2 regions of the Paenibacillus sp. FSL E2-8871 genome follow, and region 1 is predicted to be linked to the other one. Evidence: riboswitches for the same ligand, from Rfam matches in the RefSeq annotation. Region 1 holds a riboswitch; the other holds the start of a gene.
What was found. A riboswitch is a leader RNA that binds a small molecule or an ion and turns the genes downstream of it on or off. The one in region 1 is predicted to bind cyclic di-AMP.
Positions count from the first base shown of each region.

Region 2: it holds a riboswitch for cyclic di-AMP, as region 1 does, so the genes downstream of both, NYE25_RS21225 (3D domain-containing protein) here and NYE25_RS23685 (hypothetical protein) in region 1, are expected to answer to the same signal.

Region 1 is NZ_JBBOBV010000001.1:5,231,886-5,237,857, reverse strand. Features, by position in the region: gene kdpA (potassium-transporting ATPase subunit KdpA) at 1-1,139, opposite strand, end outside; gene kdpF (K(+)-transporting ATPase subunit F) at 1,152-1,229, opposite strand; gene NYE25_RS23685 (hypothetical protein) at 1,356-1,772, opposite strand; cyclic di-AMP (ydaO/yuaA leader) riboswitch at 1,963-2,152, opposite strand; cyclic di-AMP (ydaO/yuaA leader) riboswitch at 2,573-2,738, shown strand; gene NYE25_RS23680 (hypothetical protein) at 2,872-3,363, shown strand; gene NYE25_RS23675 (hypothetical protein) at 3,380-3,889, shown strand; gene NYE25_RS23670 (hypothetical protein) at 3,929-4,381, shown strand; gene NYE25_RS23665 (hypothetical protein) at 4,533-4,724, opposite strand; gene NYE25_RS23660 (ABC transporter permease) at 4,759-5,972, opposite strand, start outside.
Region 2 is NZ_JBBOBV010000001.1:4,672,434-4,678,405, reverse strand. Features, by position in the region: gene yabG (sporulation peptidase YabG) at 1-4, opposite strand, end outside; gene rsmA (16S rRNA (adenine(1518)-N(6)/adenine(1519)-N(6))-dimethyltransferase RsmA) at 76-960, opposite strand; gene rnmV (ribonuclease M5) at 957-1,508, opposite strand; gene NYE25_RS21225 (3D domain-containing protein) at 1,685-2,848, opposite strand; cyclic di-AMP (ydaO/yuaA leader) riboswitch at 3,130-3,359, opposite strand; gene NYE25_RS21220 (TatD family hydrolase) at 3,557-4,327, opposite strand; gene NYE25_RS21215 (HD domain-containing protein) at 4,439-5,722, opposite strand.

The DNA of each region.
Region 1 (5,972 bases):
ATCAGTCCGACACCTTTACCACCGAAGACATTGTTGAGCATCATCAGTGCAAGAGGCGTAATGCCTCCCAGCGGCGTCAGCGTATCATGCATATTGTTAACACTACCTGTCGTAGCTGCGGTTGTTACTGAAGTAAACAAGGAAGACTGCGGTATGCCGAAGCGCACCTCTTTACCTTCCATGCTACCTTGTGAAGATTCGATTCCTAGTGCATTGATCGCCGGATTACCTTTTGATTCAGCATAGAAGTTTAGGCTTAATAGCAGAACAAACAAGGTCATCATTGCGGTAAAAATTACCCAGCCCTGACGTTTGTTCTTGGCAAACAATCCGTACATATAAGGGAGCGAAGCTGGCAGCATCCACATAGAGAGAATCTCCAGAACGTTCGTAAGTGGATTAGGGTTCTCAAAAGGATGGGATGAATTGGCCCCGAAGAAGCCGCCACCATTCGTGCCCAGATGTTTGATCGATTCCAAAGAAGCTACTGGACCGATAGCAATTTGTTGTGTTTGGCCCTCTAGTGTAGTGACTTCAAGTGATGGCTTGAGCGTTTGTGGCACATGCAGTCCTACCAACACCAATGAAACTAACAAAGCTAGCGGAATGAACACACGAATATGTGCTTTGACGAAATCCTCGAAGAAGTTCCCGACTGATTTCCGTCCCGTGATTCCTCTGACAAAGGCAACCGCAACAGAAAATCCGCTCGCTGCAGATGTGAACATCATCATCGTGATGACAGCCATTTGTGAAAAATACGAAAGCCCCGTCTCCCCGCTATAATGCTGCAGGTTCGTATTGGTCATAAAGCTGATCACTGTATTGAATGAAAGCGTCTGTTCCAAATCCGTAATTCCATTCGGGTTTAACGGCAATCCCCGCTGCAATCTAAGAACAATGTAACTGAAAGTAACCAATACGATATTTGTTAACACAAAGCTGAGCGCATACTTCTTCCAAGACATTCCGTCCCGTTTTTTCAGGCCAATCAGCTTATAAATTCCTTTTTCCATGCCTCCAAACCATCGATCCGTACGGTTCGGTTCATTAGAAAATACATAATATAAATACGTGCCCATCGGCTTAACCAGCAAGATAAGAATTACGATTACAGCAACTATTTGCAAAATGCCCATGAATGCCCCTCCTTAAAATTTCTCCGGATGAATCAATGCGTAAACCAGATATACAAACAACAGTAGGGTAACAGCGATTACTAGAATCACAACTTATCCCTCCCTGTATCCTCAACTACACCTGCGCACCAGCGCATAAATCCATAAAACAACCCGTAAATTACAGCTAACGAAGCCACCATATACAGATCCATCATATCTCCCGCACTCCTTCTTTTATCCTTGATGAGGTGATTTATCGATTAGAAAATCAGCATCACCACTGTGAGAATAGATTACATAACTTGCACCAAGCCTTTTATAGACCAATCTAGGATTTATTGAGCTTGTGATTACAAAAATCGGCTGTGTCGTCCAGGTGCGGCACATCTGAATGTAGCGGCAGCATAACGTAAAGCTGCTCTCGAACAGATATACCCGTCCTACCGGGAACGGCGGGCGAAACCAAGTATTCTGATGGCGGGTATCAACTAGAACGACTTGTTCAATCCCCATCTCTTCGAGTAGGGCCTTCTCAGGCAAGTTGTTGGTCAATCCGGCCATCTTAATGCCTCTGAATTTTAGAAGCTTAATAAAATGTTCGCCTGCCTTCGTTGGCGCACATACCAGTACATATTCATTCTGATCTGTCATCTCTTATTCTCCTCAAATGCTTTGCTTGTAAGATCAGAGCTTGATCACCCTGATCTTGAAAGAAAAGCTACCGCTAATGATGAATATAACGACCTCTTCGTGAGGTTTTCCATAAATGCTTTGCTTAAAAAAGCACAGCAAAAAGCCACAAAGGATTCTCCTCTGTGGCTCGCTAGCGGTCACATTGCACTCATCCTCTCTCCATACGCTTACGAGGTTAGCTGTCGGATTCGGGCGGTGAGAGTCGCCCTACCTGTATAGATGCGAGCTCACTCGCATCTTCTACAGGATTCACCCCATAACCGGCTTCCGACTCTCACATCGTCTGCCGATTGTTGGTTCCCCCGCTTTCCTTATCGGAAATTAAGCGGATCAAATATTCGATTGTTGTTGAAACAGGAGTAATCATACCCTTATGCAGGAAGAATTGTAAAACCTGATTGATGCCAAAATAATGCAAATTAAAAACTATTTTCGCGTTGGATAGCGCTTACTTGATATCCAATCTCTCTATATCTCTTGTTTACTCGAGTTTTAATCCATTAGCGAAAAGCGGGCATACCATGTGATTTTATTCACCACAAATGTAGATATCTCAAAAAATCGCCTTTATAGGTAAGAAAACAAGAAGTCGAGATTAAGCGAGGAAGAAGCCCGATAACTCGCAATAAATACCTATTTGGTTCCCTTTTCCGTCGTAGTAGGCAGGATTTGGTTTAAATCGCGCTCAAAAGAACACTTTCTGTTTTTACAGAAACACCTTGAAAAGAGTATGATTCGGGTTGAATCTATTTCACAAAATACATTCAACGCTGAGTTCCTGTATTTGCAGGGAACGGGGGAACCATCAGGCCACATGGCCTACTTGGGGTGAATCCGAAGGAGACTGTTCAAGTCTCACATAGGTAGGGCGACTCTCACCGTCCGAATCCGACAGCTAACCTCGTAAGCGTAAAGAGAGAGACCCTTGATCCGCCACGCTTTGGCACAGGTGTGTGTATACCTGTATTCCAAAACCGCAGCAGAGGTCCTCCTCTTGCTGCGGTTTTTGCGTTACCTGATTCTATAAGGTGATAGCATGCTGGACGGGGTGAAAGGAATGAAACACTATTATTGGGGAACTCAGCAAGGGCTACTTGAGCCGATAAGTCTAAATTATGTTTGCTTTGGAGCGTTGTGGTTCGAAGAGGATCATCACAGAACTATTGTCGGCTATGCTTTTGGTCAGAAGCAGATTGAATCACTTCGCCATTTCAGCAGCCCATCTACCTGTGAATACTGTATGGACCGAACAATTATATACGAAATATATAAAAGTATCCGAGAAAAGCAACAGCTGCAGGATTGGTCAGCACACCAACGTTTTCCGTGGCTCACCGCTTTTAAGGAACCGTGGAAAGATGTTGCAGCCGGTTGGTACGTAATGAGATCCCGCAACACCTTTCCCTTACATTTATCCGTTATACGCAAACAGAAATTCCGACTATGGCTAGAGCATGCCGCAGTCTGTGAGAATGAAGCTGAAATGCTCGCCTGTATAGAGAAGGTTAATGACATTCACCATGTAGATCTTAAGCTTTTGGAAACCTAAGGAGGAGAAAACTGTCATGGACCAGCGAAGACTATCTCGCATAGAAGTATTCGTCTTTGATTCACCTGAGCCTATTCATTATGGAATGGAGGCTGATCAAGGCAGCCGTTATGGCATCCTGAAACTTACCTGTAAAGGAGGTAGCAGCTGGGGGGCATGTCTTATCTCTGCCAATACCAAAACTTTCGACCTTATTAAATGGAGTTCTTTTCTCAGAATGATATACCATTGCCGGCTAGAGGAAGCGATAGATAAAGTACGTACCCATGGTTCAGAGTGGGATCAGACTCAGTTTGAGCTAGTGCAAGGTGCTTTACTGGATTTAAGAGCCAAGCTGCAGGGTAAATCCTTGGCAGGGCACATTGAGCAAGGTCGTCTCTATAGAGCTGTCGCTGGTGGGAGAGATTCCAAAGGAGGGCGGCTATATTATAAACCATCCAGTGTTGCGCTTCAAAAACATAGTTATCCAGAACCTGATACCGCCGAGCTTATCAACAAATCCATTTCTTACTTTTCTATATTATAGGTTTATCCCATAAACAATTCTGAAAGGATCGTGTTTATCATGCCTGACCCCTTACCTGCCGAATCCCCCCGTAGAACTATATTTGCAGAGTGTGTTCAAAAGTGTACGAATGATATCTATATGCTCAGTTACATGTTGTTACAACAATCAGCAGAAGCTGAGAAGGTTACTATCCGTACTTTTAAAGAGCTTCATAAAATATTCCGTCAAAAAAGCTTCGACAGCCAGCTATTCTCTATCGAAGCTTACCGCTCTTGTATCCGACAATGCGCCGATTATTACGCACGCCGGTCTCTTCTGTCTGCCAAGACATTGCCTTGGGAGGAACAGCTTATAAAAACGATGTGGTATGGCCTAAAGCTATCTTTACCTCAAATAAGCATCATTCTGCAAAAGAGTGTTCCTGTACTAAAAGCACAGCTTAGGCGTGTGCGGGAGCAACTGACTGCTCAAGAGGATTTGCTGCCTAGTGGTAATCTATCCGTTGTCTAATCCCTCAAAAGGAAAGACATTTGAGTGTACGGAGCATATATTGGACTCAGGAGTCCTGGAGTCCGCAACTATCTTCCAAATAACTTTTACGATACGTACACAAAAAATAAAAAAGCCACGGCATCTGCCGCGGCTTCCTTATTTCCTACTATTACGCTTTACTCTTACGCGCCTTACCGTACATCCACAATCCCGCAATCATCCCCACCATGGCAATCCCAGTCAATACACCCTGAGTGAAATCCATTAAAGCGGACCCATTGGTCGAGAGCATTCTACTAACCGTAGCCAGAGATACCGAACTCATTAAAAGCATCATATTGTATTGTTCACTTTTAGTCATGATTACCACTCCTTAAAAGTTTATATGAAGCCACTTAGATCTTGTAAGCCTTCATCGCTTTTCTGATCTCTTTAATACTTGGACGTTTGCCGTACATCAATACGCCTGTGCGATAGATCTTGGCAGCCAACCAGCCAAAGATGAACGTGGTAACAAGCAGGATGGCTAATGATACAATAACTTGCCAGATCGCTACTTCACCAACACCAATTCGGAGCAGCATGGTCAATGGAGAGGTGAAAGGCACATAACTCGCTACCTTAACCAGCAGAGTATCCGCATTAGAGATACTGAACAGTGGAACATAGAAGGCTACGAAGCCTAACATCATAATCGGCATAACCGCTTGGCCAAGATCCTCTGTACGGCTGACAATCGAACCTACAGCTGCATACATCAAGGCATAGAGGAAATAACCTAGTACATAAAGAACAATTCCATAAAGCAACAAGTTAATATTAAGCTGGCCTAAATCCAGGTCTAAATCTTTCAAAATCGTTGCATTATGCGGAAGCTTAAGATTGACAACTACCGCTGCGATAATGACGCCAATTTGTAATAATCCTACTAAGAAGACACCGATAACTTTACCGAACATTTGCGCTAAAGGTGAGGCACTTGTAATCAGAATCTCCATGATCCGTGAGCTCTTCTCTGAAGTAATCTCAGCCGCGATCATATTACCGGTCATCATGATAGACATGAAGAACAGCATAAGCATGGCGTATACAATGACGTAATTAATAGCTGGAGCGGATTCCTGCGACGCATCCTTATCTCCCGCAGTCCCATCAGGGTTGAGCTGCTGAGTAGCGATCTGTACCGGTGTTGACATAGCAGCAATCTGCTCCTGCGTCAGCTTGTCGCCAACGACGAACTGGGTGTTGGCCTGCTGAAGGGCATTTTGGAGATAGATTTGTACATCGCCCTTCAATTCACCATTCTCACTATAATAAGTAACGGGTGGAAGTCCTTCACCAGTCGGTTCTGCAAAAGTAACATACCCTTCTACAGTCCCTTCATCTAAAGCTTTCTTTAGCTCCGCATCATCGGCAGAAGTATACTGCACAACTTTTGCCTGCGGCATTCCCTCAGGTGAAGTATAGGCCTTCAACAACTCTGCCACCTGATTTCCTTCTTCCGCGATCACAGCAATTTGAGTCTCTGCGTTTGTTGTAGAATCACCCTTAAACTGATCGATGATGTACGGAAGATTCATCCCAATACTGAGCAGCAACACTAGAATTA
Region 2 (5,972 bases), 560 kb from region 1:
TCATTACAACCACCACCTCTACCCCATCGTATGGGCAAAGGCCTCAGTTGGTTCATAACTAGCTATGTTTTTAGCTTATTCAATTCCAGCAGCTAACAGAACACCGCTCAATCGGGCGTATTCTTCTAGACTTAACGTTTCTCCACGACGTGTTGGTTCAATACCAGCTTCTGCGAGTAAAGCCTCCAGACGCTCACGTCCCTCTTCAGGGAAGTAACGAGCTTTGAGATTGTTAGCAATCGTCTTGCGACGCTGTGTGAAAGAAGCTTGGACTACCTCAAAGAAGTGCTTCTCACTCTCAACTTCTACCGGTGGACGCTCTCTTACCTTTAGACGGATTACAGCGGACTCCACATTAGGTTGAGGAATGAACACCGTACGCGGCACAATGCAGACGAGCTCAGGCTCGCTGTAGTACTGCACGGCAATGCTAAGGCTCCCATATTCCTTTCCTCCCGGAGAAGCAGCCATACGCTCCGCAACCTCTTTCTGAATCATTACAACGATGTTATCAAGCGGAAGCTTCTCTTCGAGCAGCTTCATCAGAATCGGAGTAGTTACATAATACGGCAGATTGGCAACTACGCTTACCTTGTTCACGGATGCAAAATCTTCTTTGAACAGCTCCTGCAGATTTACATTCAGAACATCATCATTACGAACCTTTACATGCGGATAAGGGGAAAGTACGTCCCTTAAAATAGGAATCAGCCTACGGTCGATCTCCACAGCAGTCACCGCACCGGCGGTTAGCGCCAAACGCTCCGTCAGGGCACCAATCCCAGGACCGATTTCCAATGCCCCTGATTCACTATCTAGCCCAGCAGCGTCAACAATCTTGTCCAATATATTTTGATCAATCAAAAAATTCTGTCCTAAGCTCTTCTTGAACTTGAATCCATAACGTTGAATAATTTCTTTCGTCCGTTTTGGAGTCGAAATTTGCTCTCTACCACTCATGAAGTAATGCCCCCCTGATCAATTTGGGCGAGAGCTCCGGCAAATTCCTCCCGCGTAATTCCAAACATCGCCAGCCGCTTGTACAGCTGCTTGCCATTACAATATCCGATTCCAAGCAAATTACCAAGTGCCATACGTCTTTCAGCTGCCCGAGGATGTACAAGCATTCCAGCGGCCATTAGATCATCAAGTCCAATTAAAGCAGGTGCACCTTCAAAAGAGGTATGTACATTCCGCAGCGCATGACGAATCGCCTCTGGAGAAGCGTTCTCCACACCAATATCTCCCTTGCGGGTTGCGTCCTTCTCCGGAATGAAGGCATGCTTACAGCCCGGAACCTTTGCGGACACAATCTTACGAATTCGTTCACCCGCGTGATCCGGGTCAGTAAGGATAATCACTCCTCTACGCTCCATAGCAAGCGCGATCTTCGCAATTACGGTCCGGTCTACAGCCGAGCCCCCTGTTTCGATCGTATCTGCTTCTACAGCGCGTTTAACAGCGACGGTATCACTCTTACCTTCAACGACAATTAATTCCTTAATCATATCTCTTGACTCCTTCCAAAAAAAGCAAAAAAGAAGAGGTTTCGCTCCTCTTCTTTTGGTTAAAGAATGTATAAGTGATGAGCGGTTGCTCTGCGATCAACGAAATGATCATCTGGCGTTCCTTAACGGTTATCATCACTATAGCTTATCAAAGAATAATTTGCAAAAGCTTCAGCCTAGTTTAACTCCGGCTTCACAGGTCCAATCACATAAACGGTGCGCGATTTACGACCGAAATTACGGACATGGCTCAGTGAATCGTAATAGACATCTACTTTATTGCCTTTAATGGCACCGCCAGTATCTTCTGCTCGGCGGAATCCAAGCCCCTCGATATATACCCACCAGCCAATAGGGATTACATTCGGGTCTACCGCAATTGTACGACCTTCCGTTACGCGTGTTCCGGAGGCAGTTTTGGTACCAATACCTGGCTCTTCTGATGAATAAGCTGTCATGGAGACGTTCTTAATCATCTTCTTGTACTCAAAGTCTACGCCAGCCTTGCTAGTGACGTTATTAGTCTTGGCGCTAACCTTAGCCGTTTTTGAAGTGGTGTTTGATTTGGAAGTTGTTGTAGTCTTAGCTACAGCCGGCTTAGGAAGTGCTTTGGTACCAACGGCAATAATCTTATCTTTCGTTACCGTTTGTACTTCCTTACCAATCATGCGCATAGAGGCCAGTTCTCCGTCTTGGTAGATCTTTTCAATATGCTGAATCATGACGCCTGGTTTGCCTGCCTGTGCCACTCTAACTGTTCCCACAGTAAGGGAGGGGTCTGCTGTCTTGATGACTCTGAAGGGTAAGTTAGTTGATCGCTGTACAGTCTGTTTGTTGATGCGAACAATCTTAACCTCCATGTTTGCAGAAATGGTGGTGTCTAACGAAGGGAAAATCTTATCATGACCTTCTAGGGTAATGCCCATTTTCTCAATTGCTTTACCAATTGTGTCTTCGGTCGTATATAACGTTTTTGTTGCTCCATCCGCAGTAAGACTAATTTTCTGCGCACGATTGATAACGACACGGTCACCGTCTTTTATTTCATCACTCAGTCCTAAAGATAGTTCATCATGCGGCTGCAGCGAAATTTGCTCTTTCTCCAACACATCACCAAGAAGCGCTTCTCGCGTTTCAAGCGTCTGTGTTTGCCCGTCTATTACTAAAAATAATTGTTTGTTACTTTGACCGTGTACGTACAGCAGAATAAGTAGCGCGATAGCGACTGAAATCACGCCTGCAAGTAAAAGTACGCGAGTATTTACTTGCTCCCACCGTAATGCGAAAGACCTGCTGGATGACTGCGAATCATGGGATACTTCTGGTTGGAATACGCCCATTCTCTCCATCCTCCTTACATAGCCCCGTCGTCAATTGTATATCATGAGGACTGAATTCCTTTGACGAAACTATTTGAGATTGTCACAGGACACGCACGTAATAACTTAGCGTCTCCTGCTCATGGATCGCCTGCTCGGCACAGCTACTCCCACCCCTGTTATATAACAGTATGTGGGCAACATTCTATTTATTCAAAAATAAAAAAGCCTAAAAAGAGTTCAACTGAGGACTCTTTCGTGGCTTCTCCAATATCAGAATAGAGAATGCTTGTGCACGAGGTTGCCTCTCTTACTTGCGCTTACGGGGTTAGCTGTCGGGTTCGGACGAAAGAGAGACGCCCTATTTCAGGTCACCCGCTCATGGCGGTTGCCCTTAAATTCACCCCAAAGACCACGTGAAGAAATCAAATACTGTCCTACGGCACGTCTAAACCGTATTTAAAATACAGGCATGCGGCAGGTCAATATTGGTTCCCCCGTTCTCCATACGGAGACTCAGCGAGACGATCCATGAATCAATGGCTGTCACTATAACACAGCTCACATCACTGAAAAGATGATATCCTGTTTTGATGCATGTTGTAAAGGACGATTCAACCACGTTTACGCAAAAATATGGTTAAAATATTGTAATATTCAGCCGTTTTTATATTAAAAAAGTTTAATATATCGGCCATTCTCTATTTTTCGCCTGTTTTGCTCCCGTTTTCACTCAATCCCAAATCGTTCCAGTGCGTTCGCATACGTTATTTTAGCCAATTCTTCCCATGTTAACCCTTTAATTTCAGCTGCTGCCTCTGCTACAAGCTTCACATGAGCGCTCTCATTTCGCTTCCCGCGGAAGGGGTGTGGAGTCAAATATGGAGCATCGGTTTCGATCAATAATCGGTCTAGTGGGGTCTGCGCAAGCACTTCTTTTGGCACTCTTGCATTTTTGAACGTAATGGGTCCTCCAAAGGATAAATGAAAACCAAGATTCAAGCACATTTTAGCTGTTTCCCAGCTTCCTGAGAACGAGTGCATCACGCCTCCAACCTCATTTGCTTTTTCCTCCCGTAAAATCCGTACAATATCCTCATGGGCATCACGATCATGAATACAAATCGGCATATTTAGTTCACGGGCTAGTCCAATTTGCTTGCGAAAAACTTCTTGTTGCACATCCTTGGGAGAAGTATCCCAGTAATAATCCAGTCCGATTTCACCAATAGCCACTACTTTTTTATGACTGCATAGAGAAGCGATCCAATCGAGATCTCCTTCTTTCATATCAATCGCATCCTGAGGATGCCAACCCACTGCCGCATAAATATAATCATAAGATTCCGCCAGCTTCATCGTTGAGGGAATCGTCTCCCGATTAAATCCGATATTAATCATCTTGCTAACTCCTGCTTCTACAGCACGAGCGATAACTTCTTCGCGATCCTCGTCGAATTGAGGTGCATCCAGATGCGTATGTGTGTCAAACAGAAACATTTTAACCCTCACTCCTTGTTCTTTTTTAGATATAAGACAATATAAGTTTCACGCTATCCGTTATATCTTATATTTCTACTCTTCTTGTCATAAATCCCATATTTTCTTGTATTATTTTGCAAAAATCTCTGCAATAGAAGCAGGCAATCGCGTAAGCGCATTTCTCAACTTATCCTGAGGAAAATAAAGATGATATCTTCCACGGTGAATGCCGCTAATAGAACGCACAATATCCGACACCTCTGAAATTTCCCGCAGATGATCATGCCGATCAAGCAGCAGAATTTGTTTATTGTCAAAAGCTTCTCCCGGACGGAACACATCATAGGGCAGATCTGTCGGAAAATCAATCTCCAAATCATATTCTGGGTGAAGTCCGGCTGCCGCAAAACTGCTGCGAATTTCAGTAATCATATCTGTATCGAGATTCTCCACCTCTACATATTTATACAGTTTACGATGAATAAAACGGGTACACAAGTCACTTAGGAGCTCATCTTTCTCAAGCGTCCACTGCATAAAAGCCGTCTGTACCAGTGCTTCATCTAGCATTAAATATTGCTTCACTGTCACCTCACCACGGAACAAATCCTCCAGCGGATTAATCATGAAACTAAAATTGTACCCCTCTTGGAAAAGCTCCTTGGCTCTACGGAAAATTTGTCGCAAAATAATCTCTGAGCTACGTGTCACCGGATGAAAATAGACTTGCCAGTACATTTGATAACGCGACATTAAATAATCTTCAATGGCATGCATTCCCGATTCTTTTACAACAATTCGACCATTATAAGGACGCAGCATTCTTAAAATCCGATCAATGTCGATCGTCCCATAGTTTACACCTGTATAGTACGCATCACGCAGCAAATAATCCATGCGATCGGCATCTAGCGGACTGGAAACCAGATTTACAACAATTTCATGCTCATAAGTTTTAGCGATTACAGAGGCTACTTTACGAGGAAAATCCTCCTCCACATCACGCAAGATCTCAGTAATCTCTGTGTCCTCCAGAATAATTCGACAAGTCCAATCCTCATGATTCATTTCAAAAGCTTCTTCTATAGAATGGGAAAATGGACCGTGTCCCAGATCATGCAGCAAGGCCGCACACAAGGTGAGCAGACTTTCTTCAGGAATCCAATCCTTATACCCGCTTCGTTCAAATTGCGAAATAATTCTACGTGTAATTTCGTAAACCCCTAGGGAATGAGAAAACCGACTATGCTCTGCGCCATGAAAAGTGAGATACGAGGTACCCAGCTGGCGAATTCGGCGTAAACGCTGAAATTCCTTTGTATTTATTAGTCGCCAAATAATAGTATCCTGCACGTGGATATAATTGTGAACCGGATCTTTGAAAACCTTTTCTTCTGTGAGCGGCTGCTTCATGAGATCAACTCCTTTATTAAATTTAATATGATTTTAACCAATATAAGTATATAATAAGTAATTATGTCGTACTTTGTCGAATAGTGACGTTTTTAGTCTTGGTAAATCGACAAAGTTTATTTTTTCACTTTTTTTAGAATTCGTGATTGTTATAGGGAATTCAAAGTTTTCGTGAAAAAGCACTTATTTAACAGATGAAAAAAGGTTGACTGTTTTGGGAATCGTTGGTATTATAAATATCATAAAACAG